DNA from 4 places in the Variovorax nitratireducens genome. Region 3 is predicted to be linked to each of the others. Evidence: predicted binding sites of a transcription regulator. Region 3 holds the regulator's gene; each other region holds the start of a gene.
The links. Region 3 encodes sigma-54, which starts transcription at its own class of promoters, with help from an activator protein. Its sites were predicted from a motif close to TGGCANGNAANCTGCTTT; they were not measured.

Region 1 (4,210 bases), on a different contig from region 3:
CTCGATCGAGCTGCGCAACCGGGCCTGCGGCTGCATGGCCAGCACCGCTGGGGCGCCGCCGGTGTGGTCGGCGTCGCGGTGGCTCAGCACCAGCGTATCGAGCCGCTCGTCGAGCGCCCGCAGCAACGGAACGAGGACGCGGTGGCCGGCGTCGCTTTCAAGGCTGTACTGCGGGCCGCTGTCGTAGAGCAGGCTGTGGCCCGCGGTGCGCACCAGCACCGCGTTGCCCTGCCCGATATCGGCTGCCAGCAACCCGAACTCGCCGGCAGGCGGCCGCGCGGGCTGCCACAGCAGCACCGGCAACAACAGCGGCAACCCAAGCGCGCGCACCGAAGGCGGCAGACGCATCGCCAGCAACACCCCACCGGCGACACCGCACAGGGCCAGCCAGCCTGGCGGCGCACCGCTCGATACGGTGGCGAAAGGCCAGCCCGCAAGCCATTGCAGCAGCAGCGCCAGCGCCTGCACGGCCCAGGCCGCCGCATGCCACAGCGACGGCACCAGCACGCCGAGCATGGCCAGCGGCGTCACTACCAGCGTCACCCACGGAATCGCAACTGCGTTGGCCGCGAGCCCGACCAGCGAGACCTGCTGGAACAGCAAAAGACCCAGCGGCGCCAGTGCCAGCGTGACCACCCATTGCTCCCGAAACATATGAAGCAATCGGGCTGTGGCACCTGTCCTGCCCTCGCGGGACGCGCCTGAATCCGTCGCAAACAGCACGCCGACCGCGACGAAGCTGAGCCAGAAGCCGGCCTGCATCAGCGCCCAGGGGTCGAGTGCCACCACCACCGCGCAGGCGGCCAGCCAGAGGTTGGGCAGGGGCCAGCGCCGCCCCGTCAACCGAAGCAGGGCGACCGTGGCCAGCATGCACACGGTGCGCTGCGACGGCACGCCCCAGCCGCTGAAGACCGCGTAGAGCGTGGCCAGCAGCACCCCGCCCACCAGCGCCGCATGCGGTGCCGGCCACCACAACATGCAACGTGCACTGCGTCGCCAGAGCACGCCCACGAACGCCGCCGCAAGCCAGGCGAACATGGTGATGTGGAGCCCCGAGATGCTCATCAGATGCGCCACGCCAGTGGCCCGGAAGATGTCCCAATCGGCCCGATCGATCGCGCTCTGGTCGCCCGTCACCAGCGCGGCGATCACGCCCGCAAGGCGACGGTCGGCGACGCGCGCGAACACCGCGTCCCGCACCGCTTCGCGGGCCCGCTCGACCGGGTGTTGCCAGGTGCCGCCCATGCGCTCGGGCGCCACATCGCGCGCACCAGTGCGCACATAGCCGGTGGCCTGCACACCCTGCTCCCACATCCACAGCTCCTGGTCGAAGCCGTGTGGATTGAAATTGCCATGCGGCGCCTTGAGCCGCACGGTCATGCGCCAGCGCTCTCCGGCGTGCAGGGCGGCCGGCGGGCGCGGCGTTTCAGGCGGCTTGTCGAGTTGCGTCGCGGACGGCGCCGGGCGACCCCAGAGCCCGGTGTTTTCCGCGTACCAGCCCAGTGAAATCGTGGCTGGCCAGCGCCGCAGTTCGCGGGGTTCGGCACCCTGCGCCTGCCCGGCCCAGCGGGCCGACTCGACCTCGAGCCGGAAGCGCAGCGCACCTTCACCGCGTTGCGGCATCTGGGCGACCACGCCGAGCACCTGCAAGTCGCGCCCTTCCAGCGCCGGGTCGAGCGCACCCTCCGCATAGACCGCGGCACGCGCACCCGCCAGCGCGAAGCCCATCAGCGCGCCCAGCATCAGCGCCAAGGGCCAGTTCGCGCGGCCGACTCGCTGGCGGTGCTGCCCAAGCAGCCACAGGCCCGATAGCGACACAGCCCCTGCGCAGGCATACACAGCGACCGGCCAGAGCGCCGGCTGCTGCAGTTGCAAGCCGGCGCCAAGCACCGAGCCGGCCATCGCCACGAAGGCCCAGGCCCGGCGCGCGGCAATGCTGGTGTCATTGCCGGCGCTCACGATCGGAGTCTCCCTCGCACGATGCCCATCCTCCCTGTTGACGCGCTGCGTGGCGCGTTAATTGCTTTGCTGGTGGGCTAGTATGCGTGTGTCACCGCGCCCTTTCACGACACCTCCAAAACATGTCCATTCACGCCGCGCTCCATCACGTTACCCACTACAAGTACGACCGCCCCGTGCAGCTGGGCCCGCAAGTCGTCCGCCTGCGCCCTGCGCCGCATTGCCGCAGCAACGTCATCTCGTATTCGCTGCAGGTCGAGCCCGCGGGCCATTTCGTCAACTGGATGCAGGATCCGTTCGCCAACTACCAGGCGCGGCTGGTATTCCCTGAAAAAGCCACCGAATTCAAGGTTACGGTCGACCTCGTGGTCGAGATGGCGGTCTACAACCCCTTCGACTTTTTCCTCGAACCTCAGGCCGAGAACTTCCCCTTCGAGTACACCGAATCGCAGGCCGATGAATTGGCGCCCTACCTCGTCACCGAGACGCCGACCCCGCTGTTGCAGGCCTACATCGACAAGGTGGATCGCAAGGCGCAGCGCACCATCGACTTTCTGGTGGGCATCAACCAGCAGGTGCAAAAGGACGTCAACTACCTGATCCGCATGGAGCCGGGCGTGCAGACGCCGGAAGAGACGCTCACCAACGGTAGCGGCTCCTGCCGCGACTCGGGCTGGTTGCTGGTGCAGTTGCTGCGCCATTGCGGCCTGGCGGCGCGCTTCGTCTCGGGCTACCTGATCCAGCTCACACCCGACGTGAAGGCCCTCGACGGCCCGAGCGGCACCACGGTCGACTTCACCGACCTCCATGCCTGGTGCGAAGTGTTCCTGCCGGGCGCCGGATGGGTCGGCCTCGACGCCACCTCGGGCCTGCTGGCCGGCGAAGGCCACATCCCGCTCGCCTGCACGCCGACACCCTCGAGCGCCGCGCCGATTGAAGGCGTGGTGGACGACGCCGAGGTCGAGTTCGCCCACGAAATGAAGGTGTCGCGCATCTACGAATCGCCGCGCGTCACCAAGCCCTACACCGAAGAGCAGTGGGCCGAAGTGCTGGCCCTCGGCGAAGCGGTCGACAAGCGCCTCAAGGCCGGCGACGTGCGCCTCACGATGGGCGGCGAGCCGACCTATGTGGCCACCAGCGACCGCGATGCGGCCGAATGGAACACCGATGCGCTCGGCCCCACGAAGCGCGGCTACGCCACCGAACTCGTGCAGAAGCTGCGCGCCGAATACGGCGATGGCGGCTTCCTGCATTTCGGTCAGGGCAAGTGGTATCCCGGTGAGCAATTGCCGCGTTGGGCGCTCTCGATCTTCTGGCGCGCCGACGGGCAAAGGCTGTGGCACGACCCCGAACTGTTCGCCGACGAGCGCCATCCCACGCACTACACGAGCGAAGACGCACGCCGCTTCACCACCGTGCTGGCCCACAAGCTCGGCCTGACCGAGCGCTACATCCAGCCCGGCTACGAAGACATCTACTACTACCTCTGGCGCGAACGCCGCCTGCCGGTCAACGTCGACCCGTTCGAATCCAATCTCGATGACGAGCTCGAACGCGTGCGCTTGCGCCGCGTTTTCACGCAGAAGCTCGATGCGGTGATCGGCTACATGCTGCCGATCGAGCCGGCCAGCGCCGAGGGCGATGCGCCCGCCCTCGAAGGCCCAGGCTGGAAAACCGGCCCCTGGTTCCTGCGCGACGACCGCCTGTTCCTTATTCCGGGCGATTCGCCGATGGGCTATCGCCTGCCGCTCGATTCGCAGCCCTGGGCCAACAAGAGCGACTACCCCTACCTCATCGACCGCGACCCGAGCGCGCCGCGCGACGTGCTGCCGAGCGCAGCCGTCTATCGGGCCCGCTACACCGGCATGGCGACGGCACCGGCCGCCAGCGGATTCGGCGATGGCACGGGTGGCGCCAACGGCGCGACCGGCGACCTCGGCGAAGTGCCCTACGCCTTCGGCACGCCGCCGGTGCTGGCCAGCCAGTTGCGCATGCAGGGCGCGGGCGGCCCCGCCGCGGTCGACACCAACAAGCACCCCGCCACGCGCCAGCCGCTGCGCGGCGAGTCGGCGCATTGGGTTACCCGCACCGCGCTCTGCGTCGAGGTGCGCGACCCGCGCCGGGCCAACGGCCCGGCCGCCGAAAAGCTCGGCAGTGCCTCGGGTGTGCTCTATGTGTTCATGCCACCGCTCAAGCGCCTCGAGGACTACCTCGACCTGGTCGCTGCGGTGGAAGCCACCGCCGCGCAGCT
Region 2 (4,210 bases), 580 kb from region 3:
AATGCACGCCGGTACTGCACCGCTTCGGCCACATGCGCCGTCTGCACCTGCGTGGCGCCGGCCAGGTCGGCAATGGTGCGCGCGACCTTGAGCGTGCGGTGCGTCGAGCGGGCGCTCCAGCCGAGTTTGGTGGCGGCGGTTTGCATGAAGCGCAGGCCCGCATCGTCCAGCGCGGCGTGGGTGTCGATTTCCTGTCCCTGCAGCGCCTGGTTCGGCTTGCCCTGGCGCGTAGCCGCGCACTCGCGCGCCGCCTCGACCCGGGCGCGGATGCCGGCGGTCGCTTCGCCCGGCTGCGCCGTCAGCAACTCTTGCGCAGACACGGCCGGCACTTCGATGTGAAGGTCGATGCGATCCAGCAACGGGCCGCTGAGCTTGCCCTGGTAGCGCGAAATCTGGTCGGGCGTGCAGCGGCAGGCCTTCAGCGCCGAGCCCGAAAAACCGCAGGGGCACGGGTTCATCGCGGCAATGAGCTGGAAGCGCGCCGGGAACTCGGCGCGCCTGGCGGCCCGCGCGATCGTGATCGTGCCGGTCTCCAGCGGCTCGCGCAGCGCCTCCAGCGCGGCCCGCGGAAACTCGGGCAGCTCGTCGAGGAACAGCACGCCATGGTGCGCCAGCGAGATTTCGCCGGGGCGCGGCGGCGAGCCACCGCCCACCAGCGCGATCGCACTCGCGGTGTGGTGCGGCGCCGCGAGCGGCCGGCGCATCCAGCGTTCGACTGCGAAGCGGCCGCCAAGGCTCGACACCGCTGCGCTCTCCAGCGCCTCTTGGACCGTCATGGCCGGCAACAGGCCCGCGAACCGCTGCGCCAGCATCGACTTGCCGGAGCCTGGCGGGCCGACCATCAGAAGGCTGTGCGAACCTGCCGCAGCGATCTCCAGCGCGCGCTTGGCGCCGGCATGGCCCTTCACGTCGGACAGCTCCGGATAATTCTCGAGGTGAGTGCCGGCTTCGGCTGAAACCCTTGTCCATCCATCATCACCGGGCGCTGGCTCCGGAAGATCGGTGGCGCCTGCCGGCAGAAACTGGCGCACTACATCGAGCAGATGACGGGCGCCGTAGATCTGCGAGTCCGGCACCAGGGCGGCTTCCCGGGCGCTGTCGGTCGGCAGCACGAGCCGGGTCGCAATGCCCCGGCTGTGCAGTGCCAGCGCCATGGCGAGTGCGCCGCGCACCGGCCGCAGCTGGCCAGAGAGCGACAACTCGCCGGCAAATTCGTAGCCGGCCAGCCGCGCCGCGTCGATCTGGCCGCTGGCGGCAAGGATGCCGAGTGCGATCGGCAGATCGAAGCGGCCAGAATCCTTGGGCAGATCGGCCGGTGCCAGATTGACTGTGATCCGCTTGTTGTTCGGAAACTCGAGGCCGGCGTTCTGGATCGCGCAGCGCACCCGTTCACGCGCCTCTTTCACTTCGACATCCGCCAGGCCGACCAGCGTGAAACTGGGCAGGCCGTTGGCCAGATGCACCTCGACCGTGACGCTGGCCGCTTCCAGGCCGAGCAAGGCACGGCTCTGCACCAAAGATAAACTCATTTTTCTCTCCCTTCACCAAGATGGTGCGTCCATCTTTGGTGCAATCTTGCTTTCTTTCCTGTCTACTCGCCCCCATGCCGAAACATTGGATGACGAATCGGTTGTTTGCAAGGGAACTCGTGTTGCGCCGCGGCATCGCCGCTACCCACTTTGGCACGCTCCCTGCTTTGAACGGGTTCCACCCTCAATCCACACCCTCCCAGGAGTTCCCCCGATGATGCACCGTAAAACCGCCAAGGCTTTGGTCGCGCTGGCCGCAGCACTGACCGCGTCGAGCGCAGTCTTGGCCCAAACGACGCCGGCAGCGGACCCGGCGCCCGCGTCGCCGTTGACGGCCAACATCTCGCTGACCACCAACTACAAGTTCCGTGGCCAGGATCAGGATCAGATCGGCAAGAACGACTACTACAAGACGCGCGCCGTCAAGCCCGCGATCCAGGGCGGTTTCGACTACGCGCACGAGAGCGGCTTCTACGTCGGCAACTGGAACTCCAGCGTCAACTGGCTCCAGGGCAACAGCATCGAGAGCGACATCTACGGCGGTTACAAGTTCAAGGGCGGCCCGATCGACTGGGACGTGGGCGTGCTGACCTACATCTACCCGGGCAACAGCCTGGGCAACACCACCGAAATCTACGGCGCAGGTACCTATACCAACGAAGTCATCGGCGCCTTCACGCTGAAGTACTCGCACACCGTGTCGAAGGACTACTTCGGCTTTGCCGGCACCAAGAACGGTTCGGGCCTGAAGGGCCGCGGCACCGGCTACTTGAACCTTGCCTACAGCAAGGAAATCGTTCCGAAGCTCACGCTGAAGGCGGCGGTCGGCTACACGCGCATGTCGAGCGACATCCGCAGCCTGGGCTACAAGAGCTATGTCGACTACAACGTGGGCGCCAGCTACGACTTCGGTGGCGGCCTGTCGCTTTCGGGCGCGGTCGTGGGCGCCAACAAGAAGAGCTCCTACCTGCTGACCAGCAACCCCGGCATCGAAATCCCGGACTTCGGTACCTTCGGCGCCCAGCAGCAATCCATCAACAAGGCCCGCTTCATCGTCACCCTGACCAAGACGCTCTGACGCGGCACAGCCAGGCGCGGCCTGCGTGCCGCGCCCATCCCTTTATTCCTCAGGAGTCATAAAACCATGAAGCTGGTCACAGCCATCATCAAACCCTTCAAGCTCGACGAGGTGCGCGAGGCGCTCTCGGCGATCGGTGTGCAAGGCATCACCGTGACCGAAGTCAAGGGCTTCGGCCGACAGAAGGGCCATACCGAGCTCTACCGTGGCGCAGAGTACGTGGTCGACTTCCTGCCGAAGGTCAAGATCGAAGCGGCTGTGTCCGACGAACTGGTTGAGCGCGTGATCGAGGCGGTCGAGGGCGCAGCCCGCACCGGCAAGATCGGCGACGGCAAGATTTTTGTCTACAACCTCGAGCAGGTCGTTCGCATCCGCACCGGCGAAACCGGCCGCGAAGCCCTCTGATCAGGTACTTCAAGGCACGAAAGAACACCGAAATGAAAAAACTGCTCGTCTCCCTCGCGCTCGGCCTGAGCGTTCTCACCGCTGGCGTCACCGGCTTTGCCCAGACGCCTCCGGCCGCGGAAGCTTCGGCCCCCGCTGCCGCGGCAGCCCCGGCCGCCGCACCCGCACCGGCCGCGCCCGCCGCCGCAGCAGCGCCCGCGGCAGCTGCCGCCGCGCCCGCCGCAGCACCTGCTGCTGCACCGGCCCCGTCCTTCAACAAGGGCGACACCAGCTGGATGATGCTGTCGACGCTGCTGGTCATCATGATGACCATCCCGGGCCTCGCACTGTTCTACGGCGGCCTGGTCCGCAGCAAGAACATGCTGTCGGTGCTCATGCAGGTCATGGTCACCTTCTCGATGATCGTGGTGCTGTGGCTCATATACGGCTACAGCCTGGCGTTCACCGAGGGCAACTCCTTCATCGGCGGGTTCGACCGGCTGTTCATGAAGGGCATCTTCGACCCGGCCACCGGCGTGTTCGCCCCAGCCGCGACCTTCAGCAAGGGTGTCTACATCCCCGAGTTGCTGTTCGCCGCCTTCCAGGCCACGTTCGCCGGCATCACCTGCTGCCTGATCGTCGGTGCCTTCGCCGAGCGAGCCAAGTTCTCGGCGGTGCTGCTGTTCATGGTGATCTGGTTCACCTTCAGCTATGCGCCGATCGCGCACATGGTCTGGTTCTGGATGGGCCCGGATGCCTACACCGCCGCTGGCGTGGTCGACGAGATGAACGGCAAGGCCGGCCTGCTCTGGCAGTGGGGCGCGCTCGACTTCGCAGGCGGCACCGTGGTGCACATCAATGCGGCCGTTGCCGGCCTGGTCGGTGCCTATGTGATCGGCAAGCGCGTCGGTTACGGCAAGGAAGCCTTCACGCCGCATTCGCTGACGCTGACCATGGTCGGTGCCTCGCTGCTGTGGGTGGGCTGGTTCGGCTTCAACGCCGGTTCGGCCCTCGAAGCCGGCACCAGCGCCGTGCTCGCGTTCATGAACACCTTCTCGGCCACCGCCGCTGCCGTGCTCGCATGGTGCATCGGTGAAGCGCTGATGCGCGGCAAGGCCTCGATGCTGGGTGCCGCTTCGGGTGCCGTCGCCGGCCTCGTCGCCATCACCCCGGCCGCCGGCAACGTCGGCCTGATGGGCGCGATCATCATCGGCTTCAT
Region 3 (4,210 bases):
GGCGCTGGTGCAGCAGACCGTGGCCGCGCTCTCGCAGGCGCAACAGGCGCTGGAGGGGCTGACCAACCAGCTGCTCGAAATCGGCCGCATCGAAGCCGCCGCCGATCCGCTGCACCCCACGCCGGTGGCGCTGGCGCCTCTGCTGCAGAGCTTCGCGCGCCAGTCGAGCCGCGTGCGGGTCCGCTGCCCGGCTGATGCGCTGGCCTGGACGGACGCCGTGGCGCTGCGCCGCATCCTCGGCAACCTGGTCGACAACGCGCTCAAGTTCGCGCCCCAGGGCCGCGTGCTGCTGGCGGTGCGACGGCGCCGTGCCGGGGCGGCCTGGCGCGTGGAAGTGCGCGACGCCGGCATCGGCATCGCGCCCGAGGCGCAGCAACGCGTGTTCGGCGACTTCGAGCAGGTGGGCAATGTGGAGCGCAACCTGCGGCGCGGACATGGGCTGGGGCTGGCTATCGTGCGCCGGCTGGCCGAGCGCCTGGGCTTCGTCATCACGCTGCGCTCGGTGCCGGGCCGCGGCGCCGTGTTCGGCTTCGAGCTCGAAGCCGCGCCGGCCGACCTGGTGCTGCCCGAGGCGGTTGACGACGCCGTGCCCGTGCCGGCCGACCCGCAACCGCTGCGCCCCGGCATCGCGGTGCTGGTGGTGGAAGACAACACGGTGGTGGCCGACAGCATCGCCGCGCTGCTGCGCCACTGGCAGGCCGAGCCGCGCATCTACACGAGCGCGGCCGAGGCGCTGGCACTGGCCGACCTGCCCGCGATCGACGTGGCGCTCTGCGACATCCGCCTGCCCGGCGAACTCGACGGCGTGGCGCTGGCCGAACTGCTGCATGAACAGCGCCCCGACCTGACGATCGCGCTGGTATCGGCCGACATCGAGCCGGTCACCCAGCGGCTCGCGCAGCAGCGCGGCTGGCATGCGCTGCGCAAGCCCGTGCGGGCGGCGGATTTGCGCGCCGTGCTGGTAGCGGCAGCAGGCCAAGGTTTGCTGCGCCCCTGACTTTGTCGGGCGTCCTTCGTGGGGTGCCTTCGTGGGGGCGCCCTTCGTGGGGTGCCGCGGAACCGGCTCCGCCGGGCCGCTGGCGCCGCCCCCGGCAGGGGGTTGGCGAAGCGACACGAAGTGCGCGCAGCCTGGGGGCGAGCTACAGCGCTTTGCGCAGGTTGGCCGGCGCGATGCGCAGCGCCTCGCGGTACTTGGCGACCGTGCGGCGGGCGCATTCGATCCCCTGCTCCTTGAGCATGTCGGAGATCTGGCTGTCGGACAGCGGCTTCTTGATGTTCTCGGAGGTCACGAACTGCTTGATCAGCGCGCGCACCGCGGTGCTCGAGGCATTGCCGCCGGTCTCGGTGCCGAGCGCGGAGCCGAAGAAATACTTGAGTTCGACCGTGCCGTAGGGCGTGGCCATGTACTTGGCCGTGGTCACGCGGCTGATGGTGGACTCGTGCAGGCCCAGCTCGTCGGCGATCTCGCGCAGCACCAGCGGCCGCATGGCGAGTTCGCCATGCACGAAGAAGTTCTTCTGCCGCTCGACGATGGCGTTGCTCACGCGCAGGATGGTGTCGAAGCGCTGCTGGATGTTCTTGATGAACCAGCGCGCCTCCTGCAGCCGCTGCGACAGCGCCTGGCTGCCCTCGCCCTTGTGCGCCTTGAGCGCACCGGCGTAGATGTCGTGCACACGCAGGCGCGGCATCACGTCGGGGTTGAGCATGACGCGGAATTTGAGGCTGGCGCCGCGGCCGGTGCGCGTGACGATCACGTCGGGCACCACCACGTTGCGCTCGACGTCGACGAAGCGGCGGCCCGGCTTGGGCTCGAGCCGCGCGATCAGCTGCATCGCGCCGCGCACCAACTCTTCGCTGCTGCGCGTGAGCGTGGCCAGACGCTTGAAGTCCCGCCGCGCGAGCAATTCCATCGGCAGCTTGCAGATCGCGATCGCGATCTTGCGCACCTGCAGTTCGTTCTCGCTCTCGTCGGGGCGCGCCAGCGCCTTCACCTGGATCGCGAGGCATTCGCCGAGATCGCGTGCGCCGACGCCGACCGGCTCCAGGCTCTGCAGCAGGCCCAGCGCCATCTGGAAGTGATGCACGAGGTCGTCGAACTGGTCGTTGTCGGCGCCGGCCAGGCCAGAGGCGAGCGCGGGCAGCGAATCTTCGAGGTAGCCGTCGTCGTTGAGCGATTCGATCAGGAAGCGCAGCGCCGCGCGATCGGTGTCGTTCAGCCGCAGGCTGAGGGCCTGGCGGTGCAGGAACGACTGCAGCGATTCCTGGCTGCGCGCCAGTTCGGTCGCATCGGCGCGCTCGTCGTTGCCGAGGTTGTTGGCGCGGGCCGGCGCGTCGCCGCCCCACTCGCTGTCGTCCGGCACCATGTCGACCGTGCCGTCGCCGCCCCAGTCGGGCTCGCTGTCGGCAAGGCTTTCCGTGGGCGCATCGGCGGCTGCGGCTTCAGAGTCGCTGGCGGTCGAAGTGCCCGCTCCGTCGGTGTTTCCGGCGATGGAACCGGTGGCGAATTCATCGTCGCGCGGCGCCGGGGCATCGGCTGTATCGAGCCCGAATTCCTCGCGGGCGGCCTCTTCCGCCGTGCGTTCCAGAAACGGGTTGTCGTCGAGCATCTGCTCGACCTCCTGGCTCAGTTCGAGCGTGGAGAGCTGCAGCAGGCGGATCGACTGCTGGAGTTGGGGCGTCAGCGCCAGATGCTGCGAGACGCGCAGCGACAGGCCTTGCTTCATTGCCGCAGGCCCTACATCCGGAAGTGTTCGCCCAGGTACACGCGCCGTACCTCGGCGTTGTCGACAATCTCCGAGGGCGTGCCTTGTGCCAGCACCTGCCCGTCGCTGATGATGAAAGCGTGGTCGCAGATGCCCAGCGTTTCGCGCACGTTGTGGTCGGTGATCAGCACGCCGATGCCGCGCTCTTTCAGGAAGTTGATGATTCGCTGGATCTCGATCACCGCGATCGGGTCGATCCCCGCGAAGGGTTCGTCCAGCAGGATGAAGCGTGGCTGCGTGGCCAGCGCCCGTGCGATTTCGACGCGGCGGCGCTCGCCGCCCGAAAGCGAGAGTGCGGGCGAATCGCGCAGATGGTCGACGCGCAGGTCGGTCAGCAGCTCGGTCAACCGCTCTTCGGTGCGGGCCTTGGTGAGGGGCGCCGGCTTGCCGCTGGCGTCGGGCTCGAACTGCAGCTCGAGCACGGCGCGCACGTTCTGCTCCACGGTGAGCTTGCGGAAGATCGACGCCTCCTGCGGCAGGTAGCTCAGGCCCATGCGGGCGCGGCGGTGGATCGGCATGTGCGCGATCGGCTCGCCGTCGATGGTGATCTCGCCGGCGTCGGCGCGCACCAGGCCCACGATCATGTAGAACGAAGTGGTCTTGCCGGCGCCGTTGGGGCCCAGCAAGCCGACCACTTCGCCCTTCTGCACGTCGAGCGACACGTTCTTGACCACCATGCGGCTGCCGTACGTCTTCTGCAACCCGCGCGCTTCGAGCCGGCTGCCGGTCGTGGCCAGTGGCACGGCCGTGGCGCGGCTGCTGCCGCCTTCGAACGAGGGCTCGCCGCTGCGGTCGATCGTCGCCGTAAGGTCGCTCACTTGCGCGGTTCCCCGTCGAGCGTGGTGGACGGACGCAGACCGGTGCCCGGCGCCGGGGTCGGCGCGGGCGCCGCCGCCTTGCCGCCCGGGGTGCCAGGGGCGGCGGTGCGCGGCGTCAGCACGGCGCGCACACGGTTGCCCTGCTGGCCGGTTGCCACGGCGGTCTCCGGCGGCAGGGTCGAGCCGTTCACGGTGAAGGTGTCGTTGCTCTGGTCGTACACGATCAGCGGGCCGCTGCTCTCGTCGTTGACCTTGGCGCCGATCAGCCGGCGCATCACGGCATGGCCAATGAACTTGACGTTGTCGGCGCGGCTGTCGTATTCGATGCGGTCGGATTCGCCCTCGATCCACTCGTCGCCACCCGGCACGTCGCGTCGCTGCTTGTAATAGGCGAGCTTGCCCGGCGCGGCCGTGACCACGCCGTACTGGTAGCCCTCGGGATCCTGACGCACGTCGATGCGCGCGCCGCGGATGATGATGGTGCCCTTGGTCACCACTACCGCGCCGGTGAACACGCTGGTTTGCTTCAGGTCGTCGTAGCGCATCGCGTCCGACTCGATGTTCATCGGTTTGGTGCGGTCAGCCTTTTCGGCGTGAACGGCCTGAACGGCCGACAGCGCCAACAGGCAC
Region 4 (4,210 bases), on a different contig from region 3:
ACGCAGCTCAGCGAGAGCCTGCAGCATGCCAATCTTCGGCTGTCGTTCGGCGCCATCGGCGAGCGGCTCTGGATCAGTCCGCGCTTCCACCGGCTGCACCACAGCATCGGGCTGGGCCATGAGTCGGCCGGCCCCCGTACGCTGGGCGGCCATAACTTCGGCGTGCTGTTGCCGTGGTGGGACATGCTGTTTCGCACCGGCAACTTCGAGAACCGGTATGACGCCACCGGCATCCGCGATCAGGTCGAGCCCGATGCCGCCGGCCGCGTGCGCGACTACGGGCGCGGCTTCTGGGCCCAGCAGTGGACCGGGCTCCAGCGCATGCTGGGCCGCTGAATTCGTAGCGTATCCTCGGCAGCGATGCGCCTCCTTCTCGATTCCTTCTGGCGCGCGGTGGCTTATTGCCTGCGACCGCGCGTGATGCTGCTGTCGCTGCTGCCGCTCGGGCTCATGCTGGCGCTGGCGGCGCTGTTCGGTTACTTCTTCTGGGCGTCGACGGTGGCTTGGACCCGGGAGGCGCTCGACGCCTGGCCGCTGCTTTCCAGCTTCTGGGGCTGGATCGGCCGCCTGTTCTCCGGCGACGTGACAGCAATGCTCGCCCCGCTGGTGGTGGTGATCGCGGCGACGCCGCTGCTGGTCGTGGTGTCGCTGGTGATCGTGGCCGGCCTCATGGCGCCGGCGCTCACGCGGCTGGTCGGCGAGCGCCGCTTTCCGGCGCTGGAACAGAAGAAGGGCGCTTCCTTTATCGGCAGCGTGGCCCGCTCGCTGGGACTCACGCTGCTGGCGCTGGTCGCGCTGGTGGTCTCGATGCCACTGTGGCTGATTCCACCGCTGGTGCTGATCCTGCCGCCGCTGATCTGGGGCTGGCTCACCTACCGCGTGATGAGCTTCGACGCGCTGGCCGAACATGCCAGCCCTGAAGAGCGCGCCGCACTGCTGCGCGCGCACCGGTTGCCGTTGCTCGGAATCGGCGTGCTGTGCGGCTACCTCGGCGCGGCGCCGAGCATCGTCTGGGCCTCCGGCCTGTTGTTCGCCGCGGCGTTCTTCGTGCTCGTTCCGCTTGCGATCTGGATCTACACGCTGGTGTTTGCGTTCTCGGCCCTCTGGTTTGCACACTATTGTCTTGACGCGCTGGCACAGTTGCGGGCGCAGCGCGCCGCGCTCGCGACCGCCGATCCGACGCCTGCGCTCGAGGCTGATCGCACCGTCGAAACACTATGGAGTTCTCCATGAAACGCGCGATCGGCATGCTCATCGTGGGCGACGAAATCCTCTCCGGCAAGCGGCTCGACAAGCACATGCCCAAGGTCATCGAGATGCTCGCCGCGCGCGGTCTGTCGCTCGATTGGGCCGAGTACGTGGGCGACGAGCCCGCGCGCATCACGGCTGCGCTCAAGCGCGCGTTCGACTCCGGCGACATCGTGTTCTCGACCGGTGGCATCGGTGCCACGCCCGACGACCACACGCGGCAGTGCGCCGCCGCGGCGCTCGGTGTACCGCTGGCGTTGCACCCCGAAGCGGAGTTGCTGATCCGCGAGCGCATGCAGGACACGGCGCGCGAGCAGGGGGTGCCCTACGAGGCCGATCGCCCTGACAACGTCCACCGCCTCAACATGGGCGTGTTCCCGCAGGGCGCCACGATCATCCGCAACCCTTACAACAAGATTCCCGGCTTCAGCGTGGGTGACGTGCACTTCGTACCTGGCTTCCCGGTCATGGCCTGGCCGATGATCGAAGCGGTACTCGACACGCGCTACACCGACCTGTTTGCGCACGGCCAGAGCGCCGAGAAGTCGGTGATCGTCTACGGCGCGATGGAGGCTACGCTGACGCCGCTGATGGAGGCCGTCGAACGCACCCATCCCGGCGTCAAGGTGTTCAGCCTCCCGAGCGTGGATCATCCCGAGCATGGCCGTCACATCGAACTGGGCGTCAAGGGCCCTGCAGAGGGGCTCCACGCCGCGTACACGCAACTGATCGAGGGCCTGCACGGCTACGATGCGCGACTTGGCCCCGAAATGGTGCGATGAACTACCATGCACCAAAATGAGTAAATACTGGTTCATTCTGGGTTGTGAGCGGGGGCTAAAGCCTGTGCGCAGCACCCTGGCAATGGCATAGAAACTGCATTCGCTTCCCCCGCATTCCTAACCACCATCCACAAGGAGAATTTGATGGCAAAGACCGTCGCCGACGTACTCAAACTCGTGAAAGAAAGCGAGGTCAAGTTCGTCGATTTCCGTTTCACTGACACCCGTGGCAAGGAACAGCACGTCACCGTGCCGGTTTCCGCTTTCGACGAAAGCAAGTTCACCGACGGTCACGCCTTCGACGGCTCCTCGATCGCTGGCTGGAAGGGCATTGAAGCTTCGGACATGCAACTCATGCCCGACCCGAACACCGCAAACATCGACCCGTTCTTCGAAGAAACGACGCTGATCCTGACCTGCGACGTGATCGATCCGTCGGACGGCAAGGCCTATGAGCGCGACCCGCGTTCGCTGGCCAAGCGCGCCGAGGCCTACATGAAAGCCTCGGGCCTGGGCGATACCGCCTATTTCGGACCGGAACCCGAATTCTTCGTGTTCGACAGCGTGCGCTGGAAGAACGACATGTCGGGCTGCTTCGTGAAGATCGATTCCGAAGAAGCTTCGTGGAACACCGACAAGGAATACGAACACGGCAACACCGGCCATCGCCCGGCCGTCAAGGGCGGCTACTTCCCGGTGCCCCCGGTCGACAGCTTCCAGGACATGCGCTCGGAAATGTGCCTGGTGCTCGAATCGCTCGGCATCCCGGTCGAAGTGCATCACCATGAAGTGGCGAACGCCGGCCAGATGGAACTGGGCACCCGTTTCAGCACGCTGATCCAGCGCGCCGACTGGGTTCAGCTGCAGAAGTACGTGATCCACAACGTGGCCCATGCCTACGGCAAGACCGCCACCTTCATGCCCAAGCCCATCGTTGGCGACAACGGCTCCGGCATGCACGTGCACCAGTCGGTCTGGAAGGACGGCAAGAACCTGTTTGCCGGTGACGGCTATGCGGGCCTCTCGGAATTCGCGCTGCACTACATCGGCGGCATCATCAAGCACGCCCGCGCGCTGAACGCCATCACGAACCCCGGCACCAACAGCTACAAGCGCCTGGTGCCCGGCTTCGAAGCCCCGGTGAAGCTGGCCTACTCGGCCAAGAACCGCTCGGCTTCGATCCGCATCCCGTTCGTGGCCAACCCGAAGGGCCGCCGCGTCGAGGCGCGCTTCCCCGATCCGCTGATGAACCCGTACCTCGGTTTCGCCGCGCTTCTGATGGCCGGCCTCGACGGCGTCGAGAACAAGATCGATCCGGGCGAAGCCGCCAGCAAGGATCTGTACCACCTGCCGCCGGAAGAAGACGCGCTGATCCCGACCGTGTGCCACAGCCTCGACCAGGCGCTGGAATACCTCGACAAGGATCGTGCATTCCTGACCAAGGGCGGCGTGTTCACCGATTCGTATATCGACGCCTACATCGACCTCAAGATGCAGGAAGTCACGCGCTTTCGCATGGCGACCCATCCGGTCGAGTTCGACATGTACTACTCGCTGTAATGTTGCGCGAGACTGCGGCAGCCCCTTGAAAGGGCCCGTCGCGTCAAATAAGGACGGCCTGGCGCCGTCCTTTTTCTTTGGGCGGGAACATGCGACTGGCATCGGCATCGAATTGCAGGAAAATGGCACTTTGCCGCGCACTTCCTCCAAGACCATGAAGACTGTCGTTTCCTTTCTTTTGCTGCCAATGGCCCTGCTGGCCGTCGCACCGGCGTTCGCGCAGGAGCGCGTCTGGCGCTGCGGCAACGAATACACCAACAACGCGACCGACGCGCAGAAGCGCGGCTGCAAGATCATGGAAGGCGGCAACGTCACGGTGGTTCAGGGCTCGGCACGTGCCGCGACGGCGCCTTCCAGCGGCGGAGGCGGCGCGGCGGTCAAGGCGCCCCCGGGCAGTCCGCGCGTGGAGGGGGTCGACCAACGCGCCCGGGACGGCGAAGCCCGCTCGGTGCTGCAGTCCGAACTCAAGAAGGCCGAAGCGCGCCAGGCCGAACTGCTCAAGGATTTCAACAACGGCGAGCCGGAGAAGCAGGGCAGCGAAGGCCGCAACTACCAGAAGTACCTGGATCGCGTGGCCGAAATGAAAGCCGAGATCGCGCGCAATGAAAGCGACATCGCCG

Region 1: a site for sigma-54 is predicted at 2,010-2,027, ahead of ACSFA8_RS20895 (transglutaminase family protein). Genes of this name have one in related genera too.
Region 2: a site for sigma-54 is predicted at 1,681-1,698, ahead of ACSFA8_RS06045 (TorF family putative porin). Genes of this name have one in related genera too.
Region 4: a site for sigma-54 is predicted at 2,114-2,131, ahead of glnA (type I glutamate--ammonia ligase). Genes of this name have one in related genera too.

What each region holds. Positions count from the first base shown of each region.
Region 1 covers NZ_JBPJZO010000010.1:64,236-68,445, forward strand. The annotation lists gene ACSFA8_RS20890 (DNA internalization-related competence protein ComEC/Rec2) at 1-1,902, opposite strand, end outside; gene ACSFA8_RS20895 (transglutaminase family protein) at 2,082-4,210, shown strand, end outside.
Region 2 covers NZ_JBPJZO010000002.1:153,201-157,410, reverse strand. The annotation lists gene ACSFA8_RS06050 (YifB family Mg chelatase-like AAA ATPase) at 1-1,529, opposite strand, end outside; gene ACSFA8_RS06045 (TorF family putative porin) at 1,744-2,607, shown strand; gene glnK (P-II family nitrogen regulator) at 2,674-3,012, shown strand; gene ACSFA8_RS06035 (ammonium transporter) at 3,045-4,210, shown strand, end outside.
Region 3 covers NZ_JBPJZO010000002.1:735,426-739,635, reverse strand. The annotation lists gene ACSFA8_RS08790 (hybrid sensor histidine kinase/response regulator) at 1-997, shown strand, start outside; gene rpoN (RNA polymerase factor sigma-54) at 1,140-2,723, opposite strand; gene lptB (LPS export ABC transporter ATP-binding protein) at 2,735-3,505, opposite strand; gene lptA (lipopolysaccharide transport periplasmic protein LptA) at 3,577-4,210, opposite strand, start outside.
Region 4 covers NZ_JBPJZO010000001.1:801,914-806,123, forward strand. The annotation lists gene ACSFA8_RS03710 (sterol desaturase family protein) at 1-336, shown strand, start outside; gene ACSFA8_RS03715 (EI24 domain-containing protein) at 361-1,233, shown strand; gene ACSFA8_RS03720 (competence/damage-inducible protein A) at 1,230-2,030, shown strand; gene glnA (type I glutamate--ammonia ligase) at 2,175-3,590, shown strand; gene ACSFA8_RS03730 (hypothetical protein) at 3,745-4,210, shown strand, end outside.